Regions from separate parts of the Bradyrhizobium sp. Kon58 genome, predicted to be linked through region 2. Evidence: predicted binding sites of a transcription regulator. Region 2 holds the regulator's gene; each other region holds the start of a gene.
The links. Region 2 encodes LexA, which represses DNA repair genes until DNA is damaged. Its sites were predicted from a motif close to TGTTCNNNNTGTGTTCNG; they were not measured.
Positions count from the first base shown of each region.

Region 1: AC0L20_RS22235 (nucleoid-associated protein) is a predicted target of LexA. The motif match lies at 1,138-1,155, and genes of this name have one in related genera.
Region 3: AC0L20_RS29970 (helicase-related protein) is a predicted target of LexA. The motif match lies at 2,653-2,670, and genes of this name have one in related genera.

Region 1 is NZ_JBVVOT010000013.1:179,819-190,005, reverse strand. It holds gene AC0L20_RS22240 (Fic family protein) at 1-807, opposite strand, end outside; gene AC0L20_RS22235 (nucleoid-associated protein) at 1,165-2,214, shown strand; gene AC0L20_RS22230 (hypothetical protein) at 2,174-3,607, shown strand; gene AC0L20_RS22225 (SGNH/GDSL hydrolase family protein) at 3,760-4,458, shown strand; gene AC0L20_RS22220 (S1/P1 nuclease) at 4,501-5,265, shown strand; gene AC0L20_RS22215 (hypothetical protein) at 5,262-5,516, shown strand; gene AC0L20_RS22210 (hypothetical protein) at 5,547-5,975, opposite strand; gene AC0L20_RS22205 (hypothetical protein) at 5,986-6,258, opposite strand; gene AC0L20_RS22200 (phospholipase D-like domain-containing protein) at 6,329-8,107, opposite strand; gene AC0L20_RS22195 (SLOG cluster 4 domain-containing protein) at 8,151-9,251, opposite strand; partial or broken gene AC0L20_RS22190 (hypothetical protein) at 9,894-10,093, opposite strand.
Region 2 is NZ_JBVVOT010000007.1:95,271-105,457, forward strand. It holds gene AC0L20_RS14880 (HAD family hydrolase) at 1-478, shown strand, start outside; gene AC0L20_RS14885 (hypothetical protein) at 649-840, shown strand; gene AC0L20_RS14890 (molybdopterin molybdotransferase MoeA) at 1,066-2,277, shown strand; gene lexA (transcriptional repressor LexA) at 2,453-3,154, shown strand; gene AC0L20_RS14900 (hypothetical protein) at 3,619-4,053, shown strand; gene AC0L20_RS14905 (GAF domain-containing protein) at 4,276-5,217, shown strand; gene AC0L20_RS14910 (ComEC/Rec2 family competence protein) at 5,227-7,506, opposite strand; gene AC0L20_RS14915 (DUF2171 domain-containing protein) at 7,602-7,835, opposite strand; gene AC0L20_RS14920 (nuclear transport factor 2 family protein) at 7,920-8,306, opposite strand; gene AC0L20_RS14925 (glutamine--tRNA ligase/YqeY domain fusion protein) at 8,316-9,992, opposite strand; gene gltX (glutamate--tRNA ligase) at 10,159-10,187, shown strand, end outside.
Region 3 is NZ_JBVVOT010000025.1:2,761-12,947, reverse strand. It holds gene AC0L20_RS29970 (helicase-related protein) at 1-2,386, opposite strand, end outside; gene AC0L20_RS29965 (DUF3108 domain-containing protein) at 3,069-3,878, opposite strand; gene rpmB (50S ribosomal protein L28) at 4,499-4,810, shown strand; gene AC0L20_RS29955 (HTH domain-containing protein) at 5,081-6,754, shown strand; gene AC0L20_RS29950 (non-canonical purine NTP pyrophosphatase) at 6,749-7,396, opposite strand; gene AC0L20_RS29945 (SIR2 family NAD-dependent protein deacylase) at 7,399-8,151, opposite strand; gene AC0L20_RS29940 (class I SAM-dependent methyltransferase) at 8,223-8,843, opposite strand; gene AC0L20_RS29935 (hypothetical protein) at 9,158-9,538, shown strand; gene AC0L20_RS29930 (DUF1488 family protein) at 9,553-9,831, opposite strand; gene AC0L20_RS29925 (hypothetical protein) at 10,027-10,187, opposite strand, start outside.

The DNA of each region.
Region 1 (10,187 bases), on a different contig from region 2:
AAGTTTCACGAAGCGCTCATCGCCGATCACGATGCGCTGCAGGCGTAGAAACTCCGCCTCGTCGAGCGGTGCCCGTCCCGCTTCACCGATGACCCGGCCCCATCGCTGGATACGGTCCTGTGGCGGTCTCTCTCCTTCAATGACGTAGCTTGACCTTGAATCCTTGAGAAGAAGGAAGGCGGCGGTTCGCGCCAGCAGATCCTTCGGAACCTGGCTCACCACGACACGGGCGCGCTCCTTGAGATCCTGCGCAATAAATTCGCTCAGCGCTGCAGTCTTGAAAACAAGCGGACAAAATTCCGGCGTTCCTGGCAAATTGTTCCGGACGCGGTGTCGTGCCGAATTCTGCCCGGAGGTCGCATGTTGAAGCTCGGTATCGACGGCGTCGACGTAAGAGACTTTATCTGCCGCAGGCAGGTTGAATTGGCGGCCCAACAGCCATTCATGCAGAAACCAGATACGACGCGTATACAGACCGGTCGGCTTCTGTCTCACAAGATCCGCAATCTCATCCTCGTTCACAGTGAGGAAAAGCCGTTTCAGGATTGCAAGGTCTAGTCCTTCATTCTTGAGAGCGAAGGTGAGATGCCCCTCAAGCGTCGCGTCCGGCGCATGGCGCGGCGTGTAGATGCGCCACCCCTCCTGCTCAATGATCCGGTGCTTTGTTCCGATTGCGGAAAGCACGCGCGGGACCGGGACGGATAGGCTGTAGGCGTCAACCAGCGCAGCATAGCCAACAGGAGTTGCGATCTCCGGCAGCCGCCGGTCATGAATAACAGACACTGGTCCTGAAAACTTTGTCTGCATTGTCCCAGATCCGTGAAAAACGTTCTCGATCGTGAATTTCACTCTCAACTCGGCCTTCGAGCCGCAAAAACCTTTTACACCGTGAAAAACACTCACACAACACGGTAAATGTGAAATGTCCTCGCGAAGACGTTGGAGTTCTCCCTCGGTCCCACCCAAGGAATGCTTTTGAGAGAACCAGCAAGGCATTTAGCGGCGCGTGGCGGCCTCGTTCACTGTTCAACAGACCGGCGCGTGGCCACTCGTTGGGGGTGGAATTCTTAACAAGATGCAAGATTCTTAACGGAACACGACGCAAATTTTGGAATAAAAGAGCGGCGCGATTGCGCTCGTTCTCTTTTTGTTCTATGGTGATAAATGGCCTTCCTTACTGAGCAGGAACTCGAAAGCCTGCGCATCGATCAGAGCGTTTTTCATATTGTCGGCCCGGGAGAGGAACATTTTCAGCTACTGGCTGCGTTCGATGCCGGTCGACACGCAGCTTTTTTCCTGGGCCGCGTCCGATCGGTCAACAGCGGAAACCGATACGAGTTTCTCGCGGACGCGCCGGTGAGGGCGCAACTGGCGCGGATCAGCCGGGATAGGGCAACTTTCCAGGAGGAAAGCGAGAAACTCGCGACAGCGTTCAATGAGGCTCACGGAGGCAGCACGGCTGTCGGTGCCTTCTTGATCTTCTCGCTGTCTTGTTCAGGTGGCCGGTTATATGCACTTCTGAAATTCGAGGACGAAAAGGTTCTCAGCTACGACTACGACGTCAGCCGCGGGCGTTCGGGCAAGCCGAAGCCGACCTTCGGCGAGATTGAACGGACTTTTGTCCAGAACCGCAACGCCCTACAGAAGGCCGCGCTCATCAAGCTGGGCAAAGAGCGCGACGAAATCTGCGTTGTCGATCGTCAAAATCCGCAACGGCCTGCGGCCTATTTCGAACAGTTCTTGCTCGTGCGACGCCAGCGAACGGAAGAGGAGCTGACAAGGACAATCGTCGAGGTCACGCGCAACATTGCGCACAAGCACAAAGACATACTTCCGCAGGACACGATGAAAAATCTGGCGCAACGCCTCTACGACGCCAGCCAGTCAGGCGGTTCTGTCGACGGCGAAAGTGCTGAAAATTGGCTGAAGAGCATTTTCGGGCCGCTGCCTGATGATAGCCCCGTGCTGACCGACTTCAAAGCAAAGCTGAAGCGGGAAGGAATGGCGGGCGAATCGTTCGTGCTCCAAAAGAACGCAATTCAGGCTCCCAAGAACCGTCGCGTTGAGACGGCAAGCGGGGTCAAATTGACCTTCCCTGTCGGTTTGATGTCTTCAGTCATTTCGGTGAACCGCGACAGGGGCGAGATTATCATCAGGGACAAGATCACACTCGATGACTTCGAGATCAACACATCTGGTCGAACGCGTACGTGAGCTTGTCGCGAACGGCGCCGTGGCGGACGAACGTATTGACGCCCTCGTGTTGCGAGGCCGGCTACCGTCGGTCGATGCGCAGGTCGCCTGGCTCGGCTTCGTCGACGACGTCCCACCGCCGTTCTCGTCCTTGCAAGTCTATAATCCGGGTCTGGGTGGTGATCTCGTTGGGGCTGATATCTTTGATTCGACCCGCGAGATCGTGATCACGCTCGGAAAGCCAACTGCCGACGGCTGCGCCTTCTTTATCTTCCAGTCCGACATCCCACAATATTTGGCGCAGCGAACTGTTCTTCCGCGCCTTGCGATCGCCGACTTCAATTCCACTCAGGCATTTCGCGCACGAGGATTGGAGTTCGCTTCATGGGATTTCGCGCAAACGCCACCGCGACCCGAGCCTTTGCTTGGGTCTATCGACCCCACTCGCTATGTTCGTGACTTCGTCCCCGACCGTGAAATCGTTACCGATCTCAATCCCTGGCTATTATTGGCCGCGCCAGCGGTTTCATCGCCGGCGTATCAAGCTTGGGAAACGGTTTCTGCCCGCAGACTGTTGGGCGGTCTCGTCTCCCGCGCCTGGCTCGAGGATGGCCAGGTCTGGCTGCAAGCGGCGGCGACGCCTCCGATCTATCGCATTAGAGCCGATGATCCTGCCCTGCCCGGCGCTCGTTCTCGATTGACTGAATCCGCCAACTGGGTTTTTCTTTCGGGGACAGATGTCGAGGCACGCCACCTGCTCTTTTCCGGTGAGTTGGCTCGGGCGAGCCGTCCTCAGCAAGATCTCGCCACGACATTGGAGCAGGCGCTTGAGGCGGCCAAAGCTGCCTATGAAGCTCACGTCCAATCATCGAGCCGCGAGACTCTGAAGGCGCTCGCCGATCTCCGCAAGACCGTGATTGATGAAACTCAGAAGGTAGCGCAACGGGCGCAGGATCTTGCGGCTACGCTCTGGCGCGACCTGGCCGTCTCGGCTGCGCCTTTTATACTGAAGATCCTGGGAGATGCGGCCAAGACACCGGGTCCTCTCATCTCTTCCTTATTCTACTTTGCGGCCGCCGTATTCATCGGTCTGTCGTTCGCGTTGCAGTGGCGGATCAATGGCGCGTTCTTCCAAAGCCAAGCCTCGTCCCGACGGAGCTGGATGCAAAGTCTTTTTAGTTACATCTCCGTTCGCGAGCGGGAAGAAATCGCTGAAACGCCGATCGAACAAGCGATGAAGAACTATCGGGAGACCCGCGGCGTACTGCTTGTGGTCTATGGACTGTTGATCGGAGCTCTCGTTGCCGCCGGTGTCCACACTCTGCACGATGTAATGCCGTCACCTTCGAGCCCCGTTACAAGCGTCGCGCCCAGCCCAGTACCAGTTCCGCCGCCTCCGGCAAAGCCGCCGTAAATTTGAGTGGTTAAGATTTCTACTAGCCGCGTATCCGCGATCGAGATCCAACACGGCTTGATAATAGTCGAATGCAACTGCGATAGCGTAATCGCCCTGTCACATTTCGGCACCAAACTCCATCGAAACTCTCGAGCGCGTAGGTGAACCTCATGCCCGCAGTCGATCAGAGCGCCATTCCGGCCCAACCGATGCGGTTTCAGCACCACATGCGGTGGCTGTCGGGACGCTTGGCCGGCGCCGGAGCGATCAAGATCGTCGCGATCGGCTCGTCCACCACGGCGGGTGAAGGCGACATCGTGCCCTATCCGCAGCGTCTCGAGCGGGCGCTGCGCGCAAGCTTTCCGGGCAGGAACTTCGATATTCTCAACCGCGGCGTCGGCGGTGAAGAAGCTCCAGACGAGCTACGAAGGATTCAAGGCGACGTACTCGGCGAGAGGCCATCGGTCGTGGTCTGGCAGGTTGGTACCAACGCGGTTTGGAAGAGCCAGGATCTCGACGCCACCGCCGGCGCGATCCAGCGCGGTCTCGCGATGTTCGCAAATGAATTGATGGACGTCGTGCTCATGGATCTTCAGTACGTGCCGGCCGTGCTCACTCCGGCAATGGAGGAGCGAGCACACCGGATGGTGGCATTGATTGAGACGGCAGCCAGCCGGGCCGGCTTCCCGGTCAACGTGTTCCGCCGCTTCGCATTGATGAAGCAGTGGCATGAGGCAGAACGGATCTCCTTTGACCGGATGGTCGATCCCACCGATCCCGACCGCCTCCACCACAGTGACTGGAGCGCCCGCCGGATGGCAGAGGCGCTCGCCAACACGATCGCGATCGCCGCGACCGTGGGCTCATGAATGGAACGAAGTGTTGAACTTTTCCCCACCCGAGGATCCGTCATGGCTAAAATTACCGCCAGCGCAGTTGTGCTCTTGAGCCTCTTCTTGGCAAAGCCCGCATCCGCTTGGGGACCCGACGGACACCGCTTGGTCGGGTCCATTGCTGACCAGCTCCTGACCCCGAATGCCAAGCAGCAGGTGAAGACCTTGCTGGGCGTCGATCTACGGCAAGCCGGGCCATGGCTCGATTGCGTGAAGAGCGTGCACAGGCAAAACGATGGCAGCCTCGCCTACGTTGTGGATCCTCAATACGAACCTCCATGCACCCCCTTCGCGAACGACCGCAAGGCTATGGTCGATTACGCCGGCCGAAACTGGATCGATTGCGTCTATCCGGAAGGAGCGAGTGCGACCGCCAATCTTGGCTGTCACAATACGTACCACTTCGACGACGTGGCCGTTCAGCGCGACAAGTTCGATCGAAACGATGCGGGTACCAATGATCATGATCTGGTCGCAGCTACCAACGCCGCGATCGCCGTGCTGCTTGGCAGGCCGGCGCCGCCACCCTTCGACATCAAAGACAAGAAGGAGGCTCTGTTGATAGTCGCTCATCTGGTGGGCGACATGGCACAGCCCCTTCACGTCACTGCGCCGTACCTCGATCCCAACGGAAGCCTGGCCGATCCGGACGTCACGCACACGATTGATCCGTCGACCGAAACCGCGGGCGGCAACTGGATCCACGATAAAGCCATCACGGTCGGAAACGACGCGTTCCATCATGCCTGGGACTGGGAGACACCGCCCCGCTGGCTTTGGTGAACGTCGCAAAGGCCGTTCCGGCCGATACGGACCGCATCGAGAACTGGTCAGCAATTTGGGCCACGGACACGATCGCGGTCGCGAAACAGGCGATGTCGAATGTGACCTACACCAAGATAGGTCCCAGGAAGTGGACGATCTCCTTCTCGGATCGAGCCGCGTACCTTCAGTCGGCGGATACTATCAAGCGGCAGCAGCTTGCCAAGGCGGGAGCCCGTCTCGCCGAGATCGTGAACCACCTTTGGCCTTAGTCAGAAAGTTACTTGCGCGGGAACGATGCATCAATCTTCGTACTCGGTAGCCGCGGGCGGCTCTTTGGGCGACGATTCGGGCGCTGTTGCATATTGCTTCTTGATCCGCATCGCCAGGATAGTCGCATAAAGATCACGCGGCGAGGCCTTATCGAGATCCTGCAGATCGCGATAGTTGGCCAAGAAATCCAGGATGCTCGGCCTCAGTGGCCGTGTGTCTGCCGGCGCGCGAGTTTTGAGCTTCCGGTCAAGGTCGAGCTTGGTGAGCTCGATTGCATGCTTACGCCATTCGACTTCTCTATCTTGCCTGTCGCGCGCGCCTATGACGAACTTGGTGATCACCCCTGTAATGACGCCAACGATCACGGCGCCGGTCGCACCTACGACGGCTGTTACGGCCGTCAACGTAGTTGGCTGCAGCTTGGACAGCTCTTGAAAAAACTCTTGAAGCGCGCTCATGGAGAGGATCTCAGGCTGACATGGCTCCGCCCGCCTGACCTTCCGTTCTGCCGACAATGAATTTCCGTTCCAGGACCTTTCCGGTCGAATCCTTGGCGATCACGACCAATTCCGCGCCGCCCGCGCCCTGCGGCATCCGCATTTCTTCGTGACACGGCGGGTCGGGACAATCGCTCTCGTGCACCACCTTCCCGCTCAGCCGGACGGTAATGCGGGTCACGCCGATGCCACCCAGGATCGTGAAACGGAAATTCCTGCCTTCGACGGGCGGCTTTGCATCCAATTCCATTCGTGAAACCATTCGCTAGTGAAAGGATATCGCACCACTCACCGTCGCAGTGCCTTATTGAACGCTACTGTGGACACCATACTGCCAAGTGCTTCTTGCGCGAAGCGGATAGATAGCGGCCCTGCCACGCGGGATCGTCCGACAAGTGCGACCACGGTACCTTGCCCTGATCGAACTGCCGCTTGACGTAGGCACGCCAGGAATAGTGCTCATAGGTGGCAAGACAGGCGACACTGTACGCCTCCGCCAGAGATCGATTGCCGTGCACCACGACAAAATTGTCGTCGTTCTGCTCGCTGGCGGAGCCGGAAAAATTGTGGGATCCGGTGACCACCTTGCAGTCGTCTGAAAAGGGGTCGATCACGATCATCTTTGAGTGCGTGATCGCATGGCCGATGCCCGGGTTCTGGTTGGGAAACAGAAACTGGCTGCGCGTCACTTCCCCAATCCAGTCCGAAAAGGACTTCACGACGCCTTCGGGCTGCACCAGAGCCGTCTCAAACTCATGGGACTCCGTATCTACACCTCTCAGCGAGAATTTTTCGCGGTTATCCGACGTGACGGTGCTGACGACACCCCTGACGTAGATCTCTGAGGCCCTTGCGACAATATCAGCGAGTGGATCGGGACCGGGCTGGAACATCACATAGAGGATCATGTCCTTGGCGCCCGTCACGAGCTCAATGAGCGCCTCGATGTCGATACCTTTCCCGACGTTCTTCTTCGACTTGCTTCGGACCCGGGTGAACCAGACGTCTGTCCCGTTCGCCGGACGCGGCGATTTGGCGTTGTCGCCCACGAGATCCGGCGTGAAGTCGCTGCCAGCATCTCTCAGGCGGCCCCACTGCTCGAAATACAATCCGGCGATCTTTGGGTCGACAAACAGAATTCCATTGTTGGCCTGCGTGCAGAGGCCGGTCGGCGCCCAATTCGTGCTTCCGGTCCACACCTTCGTTGCGACGTCGCCTTTGGTGGACACAACGACGACGAACTTGTTGTGACCCAGGCCCTTTGAGCCGAGGATCCTGTCGTGGACGTCAACGCCGGCCGCCTTCAGCTCCTCGCGGGCATCCGCGTTGCCGTCGCCCCCCTTGTCGGAGCCATTCGAGAGCACCAGGTGCGCGCGACGCTTCAAAAGCTTCAGCCGCGCGATCAGTTCCTCATCCGAGAGCTCGTAAATCGCCAGATAAAGCTCCAGCCTGGGATCCCCGATGACTTCATCGAGCAAGCGCAGGAGCGCCAACCGAAGTTCACCCGAGAGAAATCGCCTCAAAGGCTCTTCGAGGTCGGCTATGTGATCCTTGATGTCGCGCGGCTTCCAGTTCTTCTCACGCGCGATGCGTGCGACGAATTGAGACATGACGAAGCCGCGATTAAAATACGCCTCTATGCCGTTGCCGGCTTGGCCATTCACGTCGATGGCTTCGGTCCAGCCGGAATCCGCCAAGGACACCAGCGTGCTTTCTCCGACAATGCCCTCCCCGGACGATCCTACCGCATTGATCCGATAGCGGACCGTCTGGCCGTTGTTGGCGCCGTGATCCGTCCATTCGTATCTTTGGAAAGGCCATACATTCGACGGCCTTGAGCTATTTGTGTCATCAGCGCCATCAGCGGCCGGCTGATCGGTAAAGCCCACGCGATTGCGCAGGATCTCCGTGGGCGACCAATTCCCACCCACCTGGCGCTGGCGCTCAATCATGAAGCCCAGGCATCCGGGGATCGGTACGTCCGAAGCACCACCGCTGGAGACGCGCCAAAAGAGCTGGACATCGTCGCAATCATGATAGGCAGTTGCTCGTATCTGAGTTCCATTGACCGTATTCGAAACCGCAACCGGCATGGCGATGCCTCCTCCCCTCGATGGGCATGTGACCCTTTGTCCGTCAGGCTCGGCTCAGGAAGCTGGTCGACACCTTCATCGGCTCGTCGGCCAGCGCAAACATCAAGTTCTGCAGCGCTATGCCAGAATGAAGCCGCAGCACATCGCCTATCTCCTTCGCGTCTACCGTGAATCTGACCTTGAGCAGACAGGCCGCGCCATCTTTCTTGCGAGCTCTCGCCAAGGTGAACAGGTTGCGGACGGTGTCGTCGACCTTGACGCCCTTCTTCGACGGAATGGGATCACCATTCGCATCGTATTCGGCATCGCGTTGCCAGTAGCGGTCTTCGTCGAAGAAAATCATTGGCGTGAACGATTTTGCGTCAGGGACGTAGCAGTTTCGCTCGGCGTCTTCGAAGATTTCGCGCATCGTGCCGCCGCTACCCCGGGCGTAGACGATGCCGGCGCGCGAGTTGGTGATGAGTGTCTCCTCGCGAATGCTATTGAGGAAGAACTTAGCGTAATGCGTCGCAAAGGGCGTGGTCGGCTCCTGACCATAGAGCCAGGTGGGCACACCGAGGCTGAGGCTCGGCTTGGCCGGTGCACGCGTCCTGGCGTCCAGAGCGGCGTTGATCCAGCGCCTCGCGTCGTCGAATTGGGTCTCGTGGCCCGGCGCGACCCCTCCGTCGCTGGTCACGAGCTGATCCAGCACAGGAAGCAGGGGCTCCTTCCCGAGGATGAACAGCGCCGCCGAGAAGGCCGCATCGTCGGCGCCCGCGAAAGTTGCGCCGACGTGAGCGGCCTCCATCGCACCGGGGCCGCCGCCCGTAACGATCATAAAGCCCTGTTCAGTCAGTTGACGCGCCAGCCTTGCTAGCGTCGCATAGGCCGGTTCCGCCCTCGACAGCTCGTGCCCACCCATAATGCCGACGAGCTTTGGCGTCTCCTGCGTCAGGAACCGTCTGAGCGCGTCAGAGATGTTGGCATCGTGGTCGGCCTGCTTCCTCCGCACGTCCAGAGTCGCCGGGTTGTCAGCGCCGTCAGCGACATATTGCCGGAAGAGCCGGAAATCCCACGCCTCCGCCAGTCCCATCTTCGAACTTGGATCGTAGCCGCGCAGAAGATCTTCGGAAGAATACAAATCGGTGGGCAATTCGTAATCCAAGGGATGCTCCTAAAAAACTCAGGTCAGATCGAAGGGACGGGGGGAATCCGCCCAGCGGACGCCGGCCGGCCAACCACGGTAAACATCCTCGGTGCAAGGTCAAATGCCTAAACTACAGGTAGAGTGTGACATTCACTTCTCAGGTAGGCAAGGCCAAATTCCTTTCGTTCTGCCACGGCCATCCGGAGGGATCCTCAGCCACCGCTCGTTTGCTCGCTGAAATCGCCAAGCCCATGCCGGCACTGAGCTCCCTGCAATTGGAAGTGCGGACAACGGCGAGGCTGACGAGAAGCAAACAAAGCTAAGTCGTTGGGTTGTTCGCACCATCCCACTCAAAAGCCAATTGAAGGAGACGCCCCTCGATGAGCTCCTCGCCGAATCCATCGAGCAGGGCAAGAATGAACCCAATGATGCGTCCTCGATATGTTCGAGACTCTGCATGAACGGCTGGTGCGGGCGGAGGGCATGATCGCTGACGAGATCGCGCGGCGCAGGCGATGACTCCTCGCGCCGCAGTCAGCGCGGTTCAGTGCCGTAAAGCCAGCTTGTACTAACGCGAGCACCACGACCGCGCGCGGCGACACCCAGACCGGTCGATGAACACATAGAAAACCGACGACCGGGCCGTCGCTCCGGCTACTCTTAAGCTTCGCCGGAGCCGCAAAACAGCACCGTCGGTGGCGCCGCGCGCGGAGGCGGGAGGGTCCGACCGCCCGGGGCTCCCGGTCTGCTCTTGAGATCGTATCGTTGGGCTAGCTCGAGTAGCCGCCGCTTGGTGAACGGGTCCGCGTTCTCCGCCAGATCGCGCGCCCGCTGTGCGCGAAGCCCCTATAAAATTGCTCCGATCAAGCGGCCTGGTACATGAGAACAATTTTCGGCGACTTACTTGGGCTCGCGGCACGAGGGGAACTAAGCTGCTCCCAGCAGGCAAACAAC
Region 2 (10,187 bases):
CAGCGAAGCTTATCGGCTGCACGAGATGGGGAAGATCAGCGATGAGGATTATTTCGCCTCATTGCGAGCCTCGCTCGGAATCGGCATTTCGGACGCGCAGTTCCTGGAAGGCTGGAACGCGATCTTCGCCGGCGAAATGCCTGACATCGCCGAGCTGCTGCCGCGCGCAGCGAAGCAGATGCCGCTCTACGCTTTCTCCAACACCAATCGGCCGCACGTGGACCATTTCTCGAGGGAATATGCCGGCGTCCTCGGCCATTTCCGCGAGCTGTATTTGTCGTCCAGCATCGGCTTGCGCAAACCGGATGCGGATGCCTTCGACCACGTCGTTGCGGCGATCGGCGTGCCCGCCGGGCGCATCGTGTTCTTCGACGATCTTGCCGAAAACATCGAGGGAGCGCGGGCGCGCGGCTTGACGGCGGTGCATGTGACCTCGCCGCGTGACGTCGGGAACGCATTGAAGGCATTGGGCATCTGACGACGAGGCGTCGTCGCGAAACCCTTGGCGCCACGGCCCAACGGGAACAATTTTGGAAAAAACTGAGGAACCCAATCACTTTGTGCATTTTTATACAGAGTTCCCGGAACGGAATACCACCTTCCGGACTCTTAGAGTCCGTTGGGACTTCTACGGACGGATGCATCATCGTGCTGGGCAAGACCTACCTCACCAAGCAGGCCTCTCTTCTTCTTGAATTCGCGAGGACAACTTCAGATTCGGAGCTTTCCGCCAAGCTCGTGAGCAAGGCGGCCGACCTGAAATCCCAGGCCGATCCGCTGCCCGACAAGGATCAGGGACCCAAGGCGCCCGACGTAACTCCCGGGCAGCCAGGGAGCTGATCGATCCAGGCCCGGGGCGCTCGTCGTTCTCGCCCTTCCATGACCACTCTCCTGCCGATCTGTCGGGTTCTTCGGATCATGCCACGACGCGCGCGATCCTGCCTTCGGAACAATGTGAAGCGGCGGGATGACTGCGCGCGCTCAGCCGTTTTTGCCTCTGCGCCCGCGCTCGGCTAGAAGATTTGCGGAACATTCGCCCGAACGTGCCGAGCAGGAGTTTTCGCCGTGGCCTTGATGCCGGTTTCTGACGCGCTTGCCGCGGTGCTGGCGGGTGCAGAGCCGCTGCCGGAAGAAATGATCTCCCTCGACGAGGCCTACCATCGCGTGCTCGCGCGTGACGTCGCGGCGCGGCGCACGCAGCCGCCGCAGGCGATGTCGGCGATGGACGGCTACGCGGTGCGCGCGGCTGATGCCGCGACGATCGATTCGGAGCTCACCGTCATCGGCGAAGTCGCGGCAGGCCGACCGTTCGCGGGGACGGTCGGCGCCGGCGAGGCCGTGCGGATCTTCACCGGCGGCGTCGTTCCCGGTGGCGCGGACGCCGTCGTGATCCAGGAGGACACGGTCGCTGCCGGCAAGCGCATCACGATCAAGGAAGCCGCGATCGCCGGTCGGCACATCCGCCCCGCAGGCGTCGATTTCCGCGAGGGCGACGTGCTCCTGCGCAAGGGAAATCGTCTCACCGAGCGCGACCTCGCGCTCGCCGCCGGGATGAACCATCCGCACCTTGGCGTTTTCAGACGTCCGAAAGTCGCGATTCTCGCCACCGGCGACGAGCTGGTGATGCCGGGCACCACGCCCGGCCACGGCCAGATCGTCTACTCCAACGGCTACGCCCTGCACGCGCTCGCCCGCAGCGAGGGCGCCGAGACCATCGACCTCGGGATTGCCGCCGACACGCTGGACGCCACCACCGCCGGCATCCGCCGCGCCCGCGAGAGCGGCGCCGACATCCTGATCACGACCGGCGGCGCATCGGTTGGCGACCACGATCTGGTCCAGCAGGCGCTGCGGGACGAAGGCATTGCGATGGCGTTCTGGAAGATCGCGATGCGGCCAGGCAAGCCGATGATGCACGGGCGGCTCGGCGCAATGGAGGTGATCGGCCTGCCGGGCAATCCCGTGTCGTCCTACGTGTGCGCGTTCCTGTTCATGGTGCCGCTGATTCGCGCCCTGTCGGGCCGTTCGGTGATTCACCATCGCAGTGAACGCGCCGTGCTCGGCCGCGACGTCGGCGCCAACGACCAGCGCGAGGACTATCTGCGCGCGCATCTGGAGGAGCGTGACGATGGCACGCGCGTCGTTCTTCCCGTCAACCATCAGGACTCTTCGCTGCTTGCGAATCTCGCTGCAGCACAGGTACTTCTCGTGCGCGCACCGTTCGCGCCGAAGGCCGAAGCCGGCACGGCTTGCGAAGTGTTGCGGCTCCCCGTCTGAGCGTCCGGCAATGCGCGTTCCGCGAACTTTGCTCTGTTCACGGTAAATTAAGCAGTTGCGGAACATGTATCGAACATATAGTGTCCGTTCATGATTTGTTTCGAGTATGTAGCGGCTTATTGCCGAACTCTGCGTCTCGGAATCGGACGACATCAACCGGGGGACTTTGGTCGAGATGTTAACGCGCAAACAATACGAGCTTCTGCGGTTCATCAGTGAACGTCTGAAGGAAAGCGGCGTGCCGCCCTCCTTCGACGAGATGAAGGATGCGCTCGATCTGCGCTCGAAGTCGGGCATCCATCGCCTGATCACGGCGCTCGAGGAGCGTGGCTTCATCCGACGCCTGCCCAACCGCGCCCGTGCGATTGAAGTCATCAAGCTGCCGGAGCTCCAGGCAGCCGCCGGCAGCCGCCGCGGCTTCACGCCGAGCGTCATCGAGGGCAATCTCGGCAAGGTGCGTGCGAGCTCCAGCCTGCCCGCGGACGACGGCGAACGTCCCGTCGCGGTACCGGTGATGGGCCGCATCGCGGCCGGCACGCCGATCGAGGCGTTGCAGACCCGCAGCCATACTATCAGCGTACCGCCTGACATGCTCGGCTCGGGCGAGCATTACGCGCTCGAAGTGCGCGGTGATTCCATGGTCGAGGCCGGCATCCTTGACGGCGACATGGCGCTGATTCAGCGCAACGAGAGCGCCGATACCGGCGACATCGTGGTGGCGCTGATCGACGACGAGGAAGCGACGCTGAAGCGCTTCCGCCGCCGCGGCGCCTCGATCGCGCTCGAGCCCGCCAACGCGGCTTATGAGGTCCGCATCCTGCCGCCCAACCGGGTGAAGATTCAGGGCAAGCTGATCGGGCTTTACCGGAAGTACTGATACCGGGCGTCCTTGATACCGGGAGTACTTCATGCCGGAGGTGCTTGGCGCCTCGCGCGCTTCCGATCGGCATCGCCGGTCAGAAATTGGAACGGATCATCGTCCGCTCCGGCTGGGTAGTCTTTCTGGTTCTGCACAGACTATCCGGCCCCTCCTTCGGCGCTGGCTCCTCGCGACGCCCACGAAGCGGCACTGGTTCGCGGCGCAAGTGTTCGAGGAAACAGCGGCCGGCGACCAAGCTCGACCGTTGCAGTCAAGCCGGCGATATTCCCGCACGCGCCTCCCGAATGCATCGCAACTCGCTTTGTTCCTATTGAATTCGGGAAAGATAATGTGATCGCGGCTCGCGGAAAGCAGCCGCAGATTTGCCCACAACCAAGCAGAGCGTTCATGCTTCAACTCTGATAGAGGCCTGCGCCTCGATTAAGAGACGCGGGTTGCTATCCCAGCATGAGGAGCACCCGATGTGTGACTACAGCCTGCATGCCGTCGCGTCGCGCCCCGCCGAAGTCGGCGAGACGATCGTCACGACAAGCTTCCGCGGCACCTCGACGCGCGGCTTCGCCTCGGCAGCCGATCCGTCTGTTGCCGTCTGCCTGCTGCCGGGAACGGAGCTCGCCTTCGCCGACGACGTTCGCTACGACAATCGCTGGATCTGGACGCGCACCATCAATTCCCGCGTGGGCAAGTTCGGCAAGATCGACCCGCACGTTCCCGACCGCCATCATGACGCGATCGAATTCCCGGACGGCAAATACGTGCTGGTGACGCAGCTCGTCGAAGGTCAGCGCGCGACCGTGTTGCAGCTGCCGGTAACTCAGTCGGTCGCCGAGCGAGAGCACAAGGCGCAGATTATCGCCGACCGGCAGCCGACCGTCAGGCACCTGCCGATCGGCTGACACAGCCTCCCCCGGCTACGAGGTCGGGGGGTTAGGATTGAATTGCCATCGCCGGCCGTGGCCGGCGAGATGGTATGGCTCGCGTCCGCGAAATCCAATCGGATGGACCAAGCCCGCACCTCTCCGCCGCACGAAGTTTGAGCCGCCCTGCCTGAATTTTGAACGTCCGCTTCGCAGCCAAATGACCGATGCTGTCAGGGCTTGAGACGGCGGACACGCTCGATGAAAACCTTCCTTCGCGTCGTTGAACTCTGGGTGCCCGATCGGACGCGCACGCGGCTGGAGTTTGGTGGCGGTCTCTATGGCGAAGGGCTGTCCGCGTTCAAGGCCGTCAGCGAAGAGCTGCACTTCGGATATGACGAGGGACTTCCGGGCAAGGCCTGGGCCGCGGGCCACCCCGTGATCCTCACCAAATTCGCCAACTCATATTTCAAACGGACCGATCAGGCGCTCGCGGCCGGCCTCACCTGCGGCGTCGCGGTGCCGGTGTTTGCGGGTGAATTCCTGCAAGCCGTCATGGTGCTGTTCTGCGGCGAGGACGAAGCGCATGTCGGGGCGATCGAGCTCTGGCACAACGACCCTGATGCCTCCCACGAGATGGGGCTTGTCGACGGCTATTACGGCACCGCCGACATGTTTGAATTCAACTCCCGCCACACCAAATTTCCTCGCGGCTTTGGCCTGCCTGGCCGCACCTGGAAGGCGGGCCTGCCGCTGATCATAAAGGACCTGCACGACGCCAGGAGTTTTCTGCGCTGGGAGGACGCGGCCAAGGTCGGGATCAATTTCGGCGTCGGCGTGCCCTATCGGACGGGCGCGGACCAGACCTGGGTTCTGACATTCCTCTCCGCGCAGGCCACGCCGATTGCGCGACGCTTCGAGATCTGGATCCCGAACGAGACCCGCTCGGCACTGGTGTTCCGCGCCGGCGATTGCAGCGCGCAGACCGACCTTGCAGCGCTCTATGCGGATAAATCCATTGCCAGAGGCGAAGGCAGCATCGGCGGGGCCTGGGCCACCGGCATGCCCGCGCTCAACGACGATCTGGTGCATGACGGCTCGGTCGCCGGTCTCGAAGCCTGCACATCCGGACTGAGCCGAATGGTGGCCCTGCCGGTCATCGGCAATTCCAGGCTCGACGCCGTACTGGCCTGGTATTTGTAACCGATCCGATCAATCGTCGGCCTGCAAGTCGGTCTCCGCCGGCGTTGCGTCCTTGATGCGGGGCGCGATCGCCTTCGGCGCAAGGCTGCCGTCGAAATCACCCTCACCGGCGCCGGCCGGCAACCAGGGGCGGCTCGTGCCTCTCGCCCTCACCGCGTGAACCACAAAGCCGTCACCACGTTGCGTCAGCGCCAGCGCACTCTGGCTGGCGAGCCGTTGCCGATCGACCACCATCGCCGCGCAATCGGGTGGCGCGGGGCGTGTCGTCACCACCAGCGCGGCCCGACTGCAATCGTCCGCGAGAGCGTCGACGCGCAGTGCCAGCGCGACCAACCTCCCGTCGGCCAGTGGCGTCACGCAGCCGGATTCGTCACAGGACACGCCATCGGCCAGAGAGGCTCGGCCCGCATCGCGCGGATCGGCGTCGGCAGCGAGCCATTCCTTGAGCAGAAAGCTGTCCTTGCTCGTCCTGATCAGGTGCAGATATCCGTCCCTGCCCCGCACCGCAACGCTCGCGCCATCCCCGGCAATCAGGATGTCGGGCTGCCGCGCCGACAGTCCCCAGAGGATCGCTGCCAGCAGCACCAGGGCGCCGGACCAGCGTAGCGGCGTGCGCAACAAGCCCAGCAGGATGATTCCCAGGCTCGCCGCGATCAGCGGCGCGATCCCGAACGCCGAGATGCGGCCGACGGCGCCCGGCAATGCCGCGACCCAGCGCGAGACCGCGACCATCCAGTCGATGCCGATCCCCATCAGCCACCAGAACACGCTGTCCAGCCCGAACGGCGCAGCAAGCAGTCCCAACAATCCCGCCGGCATCACCAGCGCCGAGACCACCGGCATCGCGCCGAGATTGGCAAGCACGCCGAACGGCGTGACACGGTGGAAATGGAACGCGGCGTAGGGCGTGGTCGCAAGTCCCGCAATCAGCGAGGCCATGAACAGCATCGCGATCTCGCGGCCACCCCACATTGCAATGCGCGCGGTCGCCGAATGGTCCGGCGAAGCAAACAAATTGGGCATGCCGATCTGCACCAAGGCGACGAGCCCGAGCGTTGCCGCAAACGACATCTGAAAACTCGGATGCACCAGTGCTTCCGGCGCGACCGCCAGCACGATCAGCGCGGCGACAGCAAGCGTGCGAAAGGTGATGGCGCGGCGATCGACCATCACCGCGATCAGCACCACCGCCGTCATGAAGAACGATCTTTGCGTTGCGACCTCCGCGCCTGACAGCAGCAGGTAGAACGCAGCAGCGACCAGCGCGGCGGCCGCCGACCATTTCTTGATGGCGAAGCCGGCCGCAAGTCCTGGGATCAGAGCGAGCAGCGCGCGCACCGCGAAGAACACGACACCGGCAACGACGGCCATGTGATAACCGGAAATCGAGAGCACGTGGCCGAGACCGGAGATGAACATCGCATCATTGACGGGCGTGGTAATCGCATCGCGCCGCCCGGTAAGCAGCGCGGTCGCGATCGCCCGGTTGTCGCCGTCGAGCGTCGCCCGGATGCGGGCATCGATCGCATCGCGCAGGCGTTGCATGAAGGCCGCGTAACGCAACCGCAAGCCGGCGGTCTCAGGCGGCGGCGCCACCGTGATTGCGCCCATCGCGAAGCCGGAGGCGCCGATGCCCTGGAAGAACATGTCACGCGAAAAGTCGTAGCTGCCGGGCCGCACCGGCGCGAGCGGCGGCATCAGCCGTGCCTTCAGCTGAACGAAGCTACCGACCTCCGGCGCGGTGCCTTTGCGGACCGACAGGCGCACGCGCTCGAGCCTGACGTCGCTGCGTTGCGCCTCCATCGCGGTGACGCGCAGCACGAAACGATCGGTACGCTCGCGGATGTCGCGGGCCTCAACGAAGCCCGACAACGACACCGAATAGAGCGACTTTGCCAGCACCGGGTGGGCGATGCGCGCCGTCTTCCAGGTCGCGACGGCAAAGCCGGCCGCGACCGCCGCGATCATGATGGCCGGGGCGAACAGCCGGCTCCGCCGCAACAGAGCCGCGCCGAGCAGGAGCGCGATGGCGCTCGCGGCAACGACCCACAGCACCGGCTCATGATCGGCGGAGAAATAAAGCGCGATGCCGCAGCCAAACGCTACGGGCACCCACGGCAACAGCCGCCCGGCGCCAGCCTCGGCGCGTAGCCACGCGCGGAGGGTCTCGACCAGCGATGTCCAGAGGTCGAGGCCTGCAGGCGCGAGGCCGCCCGCGGACGCGGCGCGGCCCGCGGGCCACGTCCCCGCGATCCCCTGCGACCGTACCGGCCGGCCCGGCTCCGCCATTCCCTGCACTCGATGATACGCAACGAAGTCAGAAGCTACCGGAACGTGCAGGCGGGCGGATAGCGGTACGGATCAGGAACGAAAGGGCGCGGCCGCTACTTTTCCTCTTCCATCGTCACGGCGACATCGGCCTTGGCCGACAGCCGGACCTTGTTGCCCTCGATATCGGCGACGAGGCCCTTGTCGATGAAGTGATGATGCCCCTTGTGGCTGCCCTCGCCGCTGTCCTTCTTGGTCAGCTTGATGCGATTGCCTTCGACCTTGTCGACGGTGCCGATGTGGACGCCGTCGGCGCCGATGACTTCCATATGCTCTGCGATGTTCTGCATGGTGGGTTCCTTGTTGGGCCCACCCCAACGCGCGAGGTGCACGTTCGTTCTCTCACGAGAATGACGAAGTCGTGTGCCCGCTGGTCAGATCAGCGGCGCCTGCGACGAAGCATGATGATTGACGATCTTCCAGTCGCCGTCCTCGCGCATGATGACCCAGCTCATCTTGACCACGAGATCGGGGCGCTCGCCGGCGAGATCGAACGAGATGGTTGCGGCCATGTTGATGAGGTCAGGAGCGACCTGCGCTGCGTTCACCTCGGAAAAGACCGCAGCTGGCTTGCGCCAGCGCGGCAAGCCGTTGAAGTAGTCGGCAACGCCGTCCCTGCCCCGGTAGAGCTTCGGGTTCGAGCCGAAGAAGAACGTATTCTTCCCATAAAGCGACGACAGCGCGGCCGCATCGAGCGTGGCGAAGCCGGCGCACCATTTCGCGATGATGGCGGAAACGATCGCGTCGGCTTCGTCGCTCATTGTGGTGCCTCAGCCTTTGGCAACTTCCTTCGCGAACGTGTCGCGCAGGCCGATGGTCCTGGAAAATACCGGTCTGCCGGACGTCGAGTCCTTGTCGCGCACGAAATAGCCCTGACGCTCGAACTGCATTACCTCGGTCGAGCTGCTTTCCGCAACCGATGCCTCGACGCGGGCATCAGCGAGAATCTCGAGCGACTGCGGATTGAGGTCGGCGGCGAAGTTCGAGGCGTCCGGGCTCGGATTGGCAAACAGCTGGTTGTAGACGCGGATTTCCGCGGGCACAGACGTTGCCGCCGACAGCCAGTGCATGGTGGCCTTGACCTTGCGGCCATCGGGCGCGTTGCCGCCCTTGGTCGCGGGATCGTAGGTGCAGCGCAGCTCCACCACTTCGCCTGCCTGGTTCTTGATCACACCGGTGCACTTGACGAAATAGGCGTAGCGCAGCCGCACCTCGTTGCCGGGCGACAGACGGAAGAACTTTTTCGGCGGGTTCTCCATGAAGTCGTCCTGCTCGATATAGAGCTCACGGCCGAACGTGATCTTCCGGGTGCCGGCAGAGGGATCGTCCGGATGGTTGATCGCCTCGAGCTCCTCGGTCTGCCCTTCCGGATAGTTCTCGATCACGACCTTGAGCGGCTTCAGCACCGCCATCCGCCGCTGCGACGTGCGGTTCAGCTCCTCACGGATGCAGAACTCGAGCATGCCGACGTCGACAACGCTGTTGGCCTTCGCCACGCCGATGCGCTTGACGAATTCGCGAAGGGCGGCCGGCGGCACGCCGCGGCGGCGCATCCCCGCCATGGTCGGCATGCGCGGATCGTCCCAGCCCGCGACATGGCCCTCGCGCACGAGCTGGGTCAGCACGCGCTTGGAGAGCAGCGTGTAGGTCAGGTTCAGCCGCGCGAATTCGTACTGGTGCGGCTTCGACGGCACCGGCAGCTTCTCGATGAACCAGTCATAGAGCGGCCGGTGATCCTCGAACTCCAGCGTGCAGATCGAGTGCGTGATGCCTTCGATGGCGTCCGACTGGCCGTGGGCATAGTCGTAGCTCGGATAGATGCTCCACTTGGTCCCGGTGCGCGGATGGTGCGCATGCAGGATGCGATACAGCACGGGGTCGCGCAGATTGATGTTGCCCGCACCCATGTCGATCTTGGCCCGCAGCACGCGCGCGCCGTTCGGGAATTCGCCCGCCTTCATGCGACGGAACAGGTCGAGGTTTTCATCCACGGTGCGATCGCGGAACGGCGAGTTCTTGCCGGGCTCGGTCAGCGTGCCGCGCGAAGCGCGGATCTCCTCCTGGCTCTGGTCGTCGACATAGGCGAGCCCGTCGCGGATCAGCTGCTCCGCCCATTCGTAGAGGCGGTCGAAATAGTCGGACGCGAAGAACAGGTTCTTGCCCCAGTCGAAGCCGAGCCAGCGCACGTCTGCCTGGATGGAATCGATGTATTCCTGCTCTTCCTTGACCGGGTTGGTGTCGTCGAAGCGCAGATGGCACCGGCCCGGAAACTCCTGGGCGATGCCGAAATTGAGCGCGATCGACTTGGCGTGGCCGATATGCAGGTAGCCGTTCGGCTCCGGCGGGAACCGGGTCACGATCTCCTTGTATTTGGCCTGATCGAGGTCGGCCTGGATGATGTCACGAATGAAATCGCGCCCAACCTCAGTCGCCACCGGTTCTGTCATTACGAAAATCCTGTAGGGAAATCAGCGGCCCTTCTGCCAAATTCCCTTGGCTGAGCCAAGGGCTTAAGCAAGGTCTCAAGCAACCCTTGGCGGCCCGCTGCCGGGCTTTAGTTATGCACCGGTCCTGTTATATACCACCGCCTCCAATGCATAGGCCTTGCCAAGAATGACCTCTCCCGTCGTCACCCGCTTCGC
Region 3 (10,187 bases), on a different contig from region 2:
AGGTCATCGCCTGCGTCACGACAAAGCTGCGGCCGTCGAACGCACCGGCGGGCTTTTCGCCGGACGCGTTCTCGCGCCAGGCCAGCGCTGGACGGATCAGATCGGCCAGGCGCTCCAGGATGTCGACGCGCACGGCGCGCTCGCCGGCCTGCTTGTAGCCGAGCACGCGATAGGCATCGCGCGGCAGCTGCTTGTCGACCGGGAACGAGGTGCGGCCCGAGCTTGCCAGATGCTGCGCGCCCGACAGCGCGGAGGGATCGACATTGTCCTGCTTCAGCGCCCAGAGCAGCGCGGCCAGCGCACGCCCGGCCGGCTTGAGCATGCCGGGGAAATAGAGGTGATAGGCGCCGAAGCGGACGCCGTATTTGCGCAAGGTCGCGCGCGAGGGCTGATCGAGGTCCTTGAGCTCGTTGGCGATCTTCGGGCGCTCCAGCACGCCGAGCGCCTCGACGAGCTGATAGGCGATGCCGCGGGCTATGCCGGTGACGTCCTCGGCCTTGCTGAGCTCGAACAGCGGCCCGAGCAGCTTTTCGATATGCGTCTTGAGCCAGAGCTCGAGCCGGGCCTGCACCTTGTCGCGAGGCGCGCCCGTGAGCCGCTCGTCGGAGATGATGCGGATGCGCGGATGCAGCGCGTCCTCTGCGGCAGAGAGCCGCGCCACGGCGTCGCCGGTCCAGCGGATCATGCCTTCCGAAGTCAGCACGAACTGCTCGTCCGGCGCATTGCCCAGTTTTTCGGCGCGCGCGTTGATCTCGCCGGCGAGCACGGCCTGCGCTGCAGCCTGCAACGCTTTCGCATCGGAGCCGGCTTCCGCCGCATCCGGTGCAAAGGTGAAGCCATCGAGGCGGCCGATGACATGGCCTTCGACGATGACTTCGCCGGTCTTGCCGATTTCAGTATTCAAGCTCGTGTTCTCCCGCAGGCGGCGCATCAATACACTGGTCCGGCGATCAACGAAACGCTCAGTCAAGCGTTCATGGAGCGCATCCGATAATTTATTTTCGACCTCGCGGGCGATCCCCTGCCAGCGTTCCGGGTCTTTCAGCCAGTCGGGACGGTTGGCGACGAAGGTCCAGGTGCGAATCTGTGCGATCCGGGCCGACAGCGTGTCGATATCGCCGTCGACGCGGTCGGCCTGGTCGATCTGGGTCCTGAACCAGGCGTCGGGGATGCATCCCTTGCGCATCAGGAAGCCGTAGAGCGTGGTGACCAGCTCGGCATGGGCGGCCGGCGACAGCTTTCGATAATCGGGGATCTGGCAGGCCTCCCACAGCCGTTCCACGGCGTCCTTGCCATGCGCGACATCGCGCACCTCGGCGTCGCGGGCGGCGTGGTCGAGCACGCGCATGTCCTCGGCGATGGGCGCGCGCGTCAGCGCCTCATGGCCGGGGGCGAGGTTCAGCGAGACCTGGAGCGCGCCAAGGGAGGCGAAATCCAGCTTCGAATTGCGCCATTGCAAAACCTTCACGGGATCGAAGGTGTGGTTCTGCAGCGCATTGACGAGCTCGGGCTCGAACGGCGCGCAGCGACCGGTGGTGCCGAAGGTGCCGTTGCGGGTGGCGCGGCCGGCGCGGCCGGCGATCTGGCCGAATTCGGACGGCGTCAGGCGGCGGAACTGATAGCCGTCGAACTTGCGGTCGGAGGCAAAGGCGACGTGGTCGACGTCGAGATTGAGGCCCATGCCGACGGCGTCGGTGGCGACGAGGTAATCGACCTCGCCGTTCTGGAACATCGCCACCTGCGCGTTGCGGGTGCGCGGCGACAGCGAGCCCAGCACCACGGCGGCACCGCCATGCTGGCGGCGGATCAGCTCGGCGATGGCGTAGACCTCGTCGGCCGAGAAGGCGACGATGGCGGTGCGGCGCGGCTGCCGCGTGATCTTGCGGTCGCCGGCGAATTCCAGCTGCGACAGGCGCGGCCGGGTGATCATGGAAACGCCGGGCAGCAGCCGCTCGATGATCGGGCGCATCGTGGCAGCGCCCAGCAGCAGCGTCTCGTCGCGGCCGCGGCGGTTGAGGATGCGGTCGGTGAAGACGTGGCCGCGCTCCAGATCGGATGCGATCTGCACCTCGTCGACCGCCAGGAACGAGACGTCGAGATCCCGCGGCATCGCCTCGACGGTCGAGACCCAATAGCGCGGCGCTTTCGGCTTGATCTTCTCCTCGCCGGTCACGAGCGCGACGGCATCGGGGCCGACCCGGGCTGCGATCTTGTTGTAGACCTCGCGCGCCAGCAGACGCAGCGGCAGCCCGATCATGCCGGAGGGATGCGCGAGCATCCGCTCGATGGCGAGATGGGTCTTGCCGGTGTTGGTGGGACCAAGCACCGCAGTGACGCCGGCGCCGGGAAGCCGCTCGGAAGCGAAGGGGGAGGAGGAAAAAGGCATCTGGGGGATTAGGTAATGGCGATTGGGGCGAATGTCAGTGCTGTTTTGGGGCGGTGGCGCGAAGGGCCGGCCTCACACACTGCTGTCATCGCCCGGCTCGACCGGGCGATCCAGTATTCCAGAGGCGGCGCAGATCAAGCCGAGAGGGCGCGGCGTACTGGATGCCCCGGTCAAGCCGGGGCATGACGGCGGAGAATGCGGCGCCCCTCCCCAAATCCCGCGCAACTGTCTCACTTTGCGACGCTTTTCCCGTTGGCTTTAAGCTTCGGAACGAGTTGAGAACGAATCGCGGCCGAATCGATGACTCCCCCTTGAGTCCTGTTCCGTTCACGCAAGATGTCGCGGGAGGCTTATTGGGTTCGCACTAGATGGAGTTTTGGCCTGCCGCACAAGCGACGTTTCGATGGCGGAATTGTTAAAGCTGGGGACGGCGCGGAGTCGAATCAGAATCGGGGAGGAGTCAAATGGATTCCCGGCTCTCGACCCCTCCAAACAAAAAGTGCGAAAACAACCCCATGCACAGTAGGCATGTCGTTGAATTCATTGATGTTTATTTTTGCCAAAAGGGAAGTCCGTAGCCCGCATGGAGCGGAGCGCAATGCGGGGGCCAAGCAAAGAACCCGGATTGCGCTGCGCTCCATCCGGGCTACGGCAGCGAGGCCGGGGCTACGACAGCCAGGCCCTACTGCGTCTTCGCGACCCTGGGCGGCTGGGCCGTGGTGATAAAGCTGGTTGCTTCCAGCATGGCCGGGCCGAGCGGGGTCGGCACTTTCAGCCAGAACGGGACCAGGATGCGCGTGCCGGCGATCGGGGCGAAGGCGACCTCGATGTTGCGCTGGGCGGCGAGATATTTGATCACGGGGCGGTCGGGGATGTAGCCGGCGATGGGCACGAAATATAGCGAGCAGACCACGACCTGGCCGTGATAGCCCTTCTCCGCCTTGACGTTCTCCATGCGCTTGAAATCGAGCTTGAGCTCGTAGCGCATGCGGCCGTCGAACACGGCGGCGCTGCCGTGGCAGGCGTCCGCCGACAGCACATCGCCGGTGCCTGAGACGCGCACCAGCGAGGCCGTCATCGGGTCCCAGACGCCGCGGCGATGCGCGTCGGTGACGACGATGCGGTCGGGATCGACCGGCGGCTCTGGCAGAATCGCAAAATCCTTCACATTGCCCTTGTCGAGCGTGATGCGGATCTCTTCGGTCTTCTTCGAGGTGGTGGTGGAGGCCTGGTAGCCGGTCGCGACCAGCGCGCCGTTGACCACGCGCCCTTGCGAGGCGCCGGTGCCGGACCCGCCCGCGAAGGATTTTAGAAGCCCCGAGGTGCCGCCGGAGGCCGCGGCCGCGAACACATCGTCCTGGATGTCGATATTCCAGGCGCCCTTGCCGACCGGAATGCCCGCCAGCGTCGCCTCGTATTGCGCCTCGAGCTTGCCTTGCGCCGCCGCGGGCTCCGCCGCCCACGCCAAAACCAGCCCGAAAAGGGCCGCCATGACCCAGCGGCCGGCAGAGCGCGGATGACTTGCGCGCGGATTCCTTGCGCGCCGCTCCGCTGAGCGCAGCTCATTTGGACGCAGGCCGGACGCAAGATGAGGCGTTGTGAGCACGAAACAATCCAATCGGGGCGCGAACGGTTGTTACTTAAGCCAAAAAGCGCGCCAAGCAATGCATCCGGGCCTATCCGCGCCCGGAACTCCACTGGACTCTTCGGGCGCGAATACGCCCTTTATGTGATGGTAAGGCGCGACAATCATTGCCGTTTTGGTGATCGGGGCGGGTTAGAACCGCGCACCTCACTCCGCTGCCTCTTCCCCCTCGCCCCGCTTGCGGGGAGAGGGTCGGGGTGAGGGGAGCTCTCCTGGGGGGAGGTGAGAATTGAGTACACTCAACCCACAGCGCCCTCGCGGAGACTCCCCCTCACCCGGAATCCGCGCTGATCGCGCGCATTCCGGCCTCTCCCCGCAGGCGGGGAGAGGCGAAAGCAGCAGCCAAAACCTTGACGTCCCGCCGCTTCCCCCCTATACGTCCGCCCGCTCCCTGCAAGGACAGAGAATTTGCCCGTGGCGCCCCGAATGGCGGCCGCACATCGTTGGGAAAGATTGAGGATTTTGCCATGTCTCGCCGCTGCGAATTGACGGCCAAGGGCCCCCAGGTCGGCCACACGGTCAGCCACTCCAACATCAAGACCAAGCGCCGCTTCCTGCCGAACCTGGTCAACGTGACCTTCATCAGCGAAGCGCTGGGCCGCAACGTGCGCCTGCGCGTCTCCACCAACGCGATCAAGAGCGTCGACCACAATGGCGGCCTCGATCCCTTCCTGCTCAAGGCCAAGGCCGCCGTGCTGTCGCCCCGCGCCCTCGAGCTGAAGCGCGCCATCCAGAAGAAGGTCGGCCCGACCCCGGCGCCGGAGAAGAAGGCGAGCTAAGAATTTTCGGATTGGCGAGGGCTTGCGTCGCGAGGCGTAGGCTCAGCCGGATCAAGTTTTGCGTGACGGCCGGATCGGAAGATCCGGCCGTTTTTGTTTTTGCGGTGCAAATGTCTATGTCGCCGCATCGCTTGGAGTAGGCTACGCTAAGATCATCAATTGACACGATTTTTGGGAGCCTCTCAACGACGGCCGTATCGTCCTTCGCGCGCGGCCTAGATCGAGGTAGCTTTTGAGAGAGCACTCGCCGAGCGGAAGCACGTCATCCTAATGCATAGTTACCAAAAACAAACGGTTGCCGTGCAGAATCAGACCGACGAGCGCGTCGAAGGTGAACGACAAACCTTTCTTCGTGTCGCGGAGATTGTGTTGAGCAAGTCTCGTGTCCCACTTAGCGCTGGTGAGATTGTTGATCGAGGAGTCGAGCAAGGACTCTTTGGCGACCACACAATGGGTCGCACACCCCAGAAATCCATGCAGGCTCGGCTTAGCATGGACATCCTACACAGAAAGACTGACTCACGATTTGTCCGAACTGGTCGCGGGCGCTTTACCCTTCGCGCTTCGCTAGGAGCACCAGTAAGTGAACCGGACATTGCGCCGGGCGAAGTTCAGTCTGAATACGTAGCCGAGCGCCGTGTACTAAATACGCCGCGAGAAGAAGTTCTGTGCGTTCCAGAGCCTGCATATCGCGATGTCCTGACCTTTCAGGGTATAGACACCGATACACCCTTGATACTCGGGCAGCTTCTTAGCGAAAAAACTACCACCTATCTCGGGCGAGCTGAGGCTGAGGTCAACAACGACGCGAAGCAATTCATAACGTACGTCTTGGTTCAATGTGGTCAGCGCTTGCTGTTCTTCAAGCGATCCTATCTCAGCCGAGCAGCCGAATTTCTAAGAGGATCGAAGTGCATTGGCTTCGGTGGCCACGTCAGCGCCGCTGATCTCGATATGCTTTCGCGAGCCGACTTTGGTTTGTCAGCTTGCGGACGCAGAGAGCTCGCGGAAGAGCTTTTTTTGCCAGACCGAACCAGACGGAAACGCAAGGTCTCGGCTGAGGCAAGTCTTACAGACAAGCCTACTATCGATCTCTTTCAGAGCGTTCCACTAGAGTGTTTGGGAGTTCTGAACGACGACTCTTCGGAGGTCGGAAGGCGGCACGTTGCCGTTGTTTACCGTGCATGGCTTCCCGATTGGAACACAGCCAAGAAGCTGCAGAAGGGCGATTCATCGATCAAAGGCTTGGGATGGATCGATCTTTCAAAGGACAAGGTCGACATAACAGATTTCGAATATTGGTCGCAGCTATGTTTGCGACGCTTTTATCCGTCCACTCTCTTCACGCGAGCAAGACTCGAAATCGTAAATAACTCTCGCTTCGCGAGCGACCGCATCTTAGTTGTCGCGGGCCGAATTGGATCGGGGAAGTCGGAGACCGCCAATTACCTCAGCCAACGCCTACACTGCTCTTTGATCAAGACTGGGGAGTTGGTTCGCGCGCTAATGGAATCACCTCCAATCGGGGAGATTGGACGAGAGGAATTTCAAACTCGAGCATACAAATTCATCAGCGCGGAAGGCGGCACTAAGAAGTTGGCTGACGCCATAGCGAGCCAAATCGCGCACGAAGGTGGCAATCGTACGATTGTCGATGGAATTCGAAATCTCGACACCTTCGAGCACTTAGAAAGAAAGTGCGCTGGCGGGATCGGACTACTCTTTGTGCAGACTCCACCGGATCTCGCGTTCGACATGTATCGCGCCAGAGAGGCAGGAACGCTGAAATTCAGCTATCGCGATTTTCTTAAGGTATACGATGCCCCAGTAGAGGGGGAGATCTCAAGCCTGGGGCGCCGAGCAAACGCCTACATCTACAACTCTTTTGGGATGGAGGCCTTTCGGCGAACGCTAGACGAACTATTGCCGCAAATGCGTTCATAGCGCTGGAAACAAAGACGGTTCAGCGGCCAAGCGATACCTCATGAATGCCTTGAGGGCCTTAATTGATTGCGATACGACGAGTTTCTCCCCAAGACCTGAATGGTCGTCCTTCACGATCTCCGCATAGGTCCGACCGCCAAAGCCGTCAGGACAAAAAATGGTGTCCCAGTAGAACTCTCTAGTTCCTCTTGGAGAATTACTCAAAGCGCCTAGGGTTTCGCCAACAAAGGTGTGGACGTTTAGACCGTCACAATAGCCGACTACAGCTCGCGCAATAGCTCTAGTCGTGAGCGTCGAACAAGCCGCCACAAACTGCTCGGGGGCAAGAGAGTCCCACATCGGCTGAGTAAGCCCACCCGGAAACGACTTATCCCCGAAGCCTTCCAGAACGAGCCCTGCATGCTCAACAATGCAGGGTATCTGAATCTGTCGATACGCAGATTCAACTTTGAACTTCACCATAGACTCAAGATCGCATAATAGCGGCTCCGTTGTTGCGATCTTCCTAAAGCGAATATCGAAGAGCTCGCCCAGCGTCTTTCCGGTGTACTCAAGCTCGATCGTGTCCTTCGCTAATGCCCATTCCTCCTTCTTGTAATCGCTCCAGGAGCAATACGCGATTTGTATGGGAGAGGAGCTCATCACTAGATTCTCATCTCATGAAGCACTTCAGCGACGTTCTTTGAAATATCTTCCGCCCCAACGGGTATGACATCGATGTTGCGCTCATTGAAGAGGCGCCGCTCGAATTCCGACGGCTCTGGCAGAACTATATATGCTCTTCTTCCGCTCGAAGAGTTCGGCAGATCGGAAAATAAGCGATTCACGATGTGAAACAAGTAATTCACATTCGGATCGCGGAAGCTGTATCCGATAAACAGAACGGCTCTACCGAGTATGTCGCCCCGTAACTTGAAGTCCATTGGACTTTCCAATCGCATCCGCTCCATGTATTGCGATTCGGAGACAACCATCTGTTGAGGACTATTGAAGTCGCCGTGAAATTTGACGACTTCGATCACGGACCTATCATGCGCAATTGTGTGCTCGCCGGATACGATGTGCGTGTTCCGTCCGCTCTTCTTTAGAGCTCGTTCGATAAAATCGTCATAATTTGTTGTATAATAGAGGCTGCAACGATCCAGTTGGACCAGCTCTGAATGCACCGGCGAAGCAAGAATGTCTGCATCCGTCGCTTCAGCGAATTGTAGCGAAAGCCAATTCGTTAGCGGTGCGAGTTCGCGGTTCAAAATCTTGAAGTACTCCAAGATTTGGAGGTCACTTCCCCGCATCCGCAGCAAATTCTCGTCATTACAGCCAATCAGCTTCGCTGCTTGGTCCACCATCGCTTCCCAAGACGGCCCTCTCTTGGTTCCTCCGTCCCAGGTAACTGACATCGACGCTCCTGCGCCGACAAACGGGACGACGCGCCTATCGCGGTATAGTCTTCGAAGATCGGGGGGACAGGTCATCGAACCTTCTTCACCAGTAAACGAGTAAGACTGTGAAAATGCGGGATGTTGTTATGGGGATGCGTCTCGTGAATGATCGAGTCAGACTCAGCCAAGACCGTGTGGCCTTCGTATTGCTCTACATAAAACGAATGAGCCAATAGGGTTGGCGAAAAGTTCGGATGGGCAGATAAATCATGGGGCCCATCATTGAATGAAACAAGGAAGTGATACCCGCCAAGCCGTGTCCTCAGCAGCGCCGTTTGGATCAGTGAGGATATCTCTTCAGAGGAACTAAGGCAGTGCGCTAAGCCATAGAGCACAATCACATCAAATAATTCATCCCTAGTAAGATAAGCACCTCCGTCCAAGACGAGCCATTCAATTCGCGGGTCTGGAAACGAGCGCCGACCATTTTCTATAGCCTTCGCGGAGCAATCAACTGCTGTTACGCTTGCGCCGCATTGAGCAAATGCGGCGGCGTTCTTCCCTTCCCCACAACCTAAATCGAGTACGCGAACTCCACGTAAATCCCGATGCTCTTCGAGAAATGATTTCACTAAAGAGCCGGGGGACGTCCCCCAAAAGCAATCACTCGATGAATAGCCTTCATCGTAACCGCCGCTGTCTCTTGTCATTTGCCTGCAATATGGATTGAATCAGAAGCAGATAGCTTAGGGATACTGCCGGACCAACGCAATCAGCGGTTGATAGAGAAAAGACCCCTGTCCCCGGCGAAGGTCGAGATCGCGCAGGCGAGCTCGTTTCGAGCCGTCCTGCATCGAGAACTGGAAGTTCATACGACGTGGCGACGATCCAAGACTCAGAGTTGTCGATCCATCACTTGCCGCCGCACAACGAGCCACCCCGTAGTGCTACTAGTTAAGCCAAGGTCCTATTGATCTCCCGCAGTGGTTGCGCTTCTGTGCAACTTTCCGGGGGGATTCTTCTAATGCGCAATTTGGGCCTGGCGGTCCTTGCGACCGCTCTTGCTGGCTGTGCGTCGTCTTCATCTGACATCTCGGCGGCTTACGTCTCGCCGGTGCAGTATCAGCAGTACAACTGCCAGCAGCTCGCGCTCGAGGCGCAGTCGGTATCAGCCAGAGCTGCGACCCTCTCCGGCGTTCAAGACAGCCAGCGCACCAAGGATCAGGTCGCGACGGGCGTTGCCGTCGTTGTGTTCTGGCCCGCGGCGTTCCTGGTTGGCGGCGACAAACAGGCTGCGGCCGAACTCGCCCAAATGAAGGGACAGTTGATCGCGGTCGAGCAGGCCTCGATCGCAAAGAAGTGCAACATTCAATTCCAGGGCAAGCCCCAGGAACCGCCGAAGTAGGCGTCGTCGCGCCCCTACCCCCGAAAATCAATGCTCCGCAGCACGATCCCCGGCGGCGTGCCTTCGAACTCGGTCGCCTGATATTTGCGCCCGGTGCAGGCTTCGATGCGTTCGCGCAGGCGCGTGAACTGCTCTTCGCGCTCGCTGGGCCGGGCGCGCGGGCCGCGCTCGAGGTCGTCCATGGCGGAGGTCGAGATCGCGCAGGCGATCTCCTTTGCGCCGTCCTGCATCGAGAACTGGACGATGCCGCGGTCCTGGTCGTGGGCGATGAAGCGGCTGGTGGTGAGCGTCATGGGGTACTCCTTTGTCCGCGCGTCGTGCCGGGCTTGTGCGCAATTGCGCATGAGGGGCGCCGGTCAGCGTATCGAAGCACGCTGTGGCACAAGCATGCACAACAACTGACTTCGGTGGTTATGGGTCCTGGCTTTCGCCAGGACGACGCCGGTGTTTGCGAGCGTTGCGCGATAGCGCCACGAGTTGGCTCGCCGTTAGCCGTCGCCGTTGAGCCTTGCGAAATCGTCGAACAGCGCGGCCACCAGCGCGCGGTGGCGGGTGTCTTCCGCGGGCAGGCTCGCGGCATAGAGGTTGAGCAGATGGCGGGCCTTCACGGCGGCCTCCGGCCAGGACGCGGCCGGCACCGACATCATGC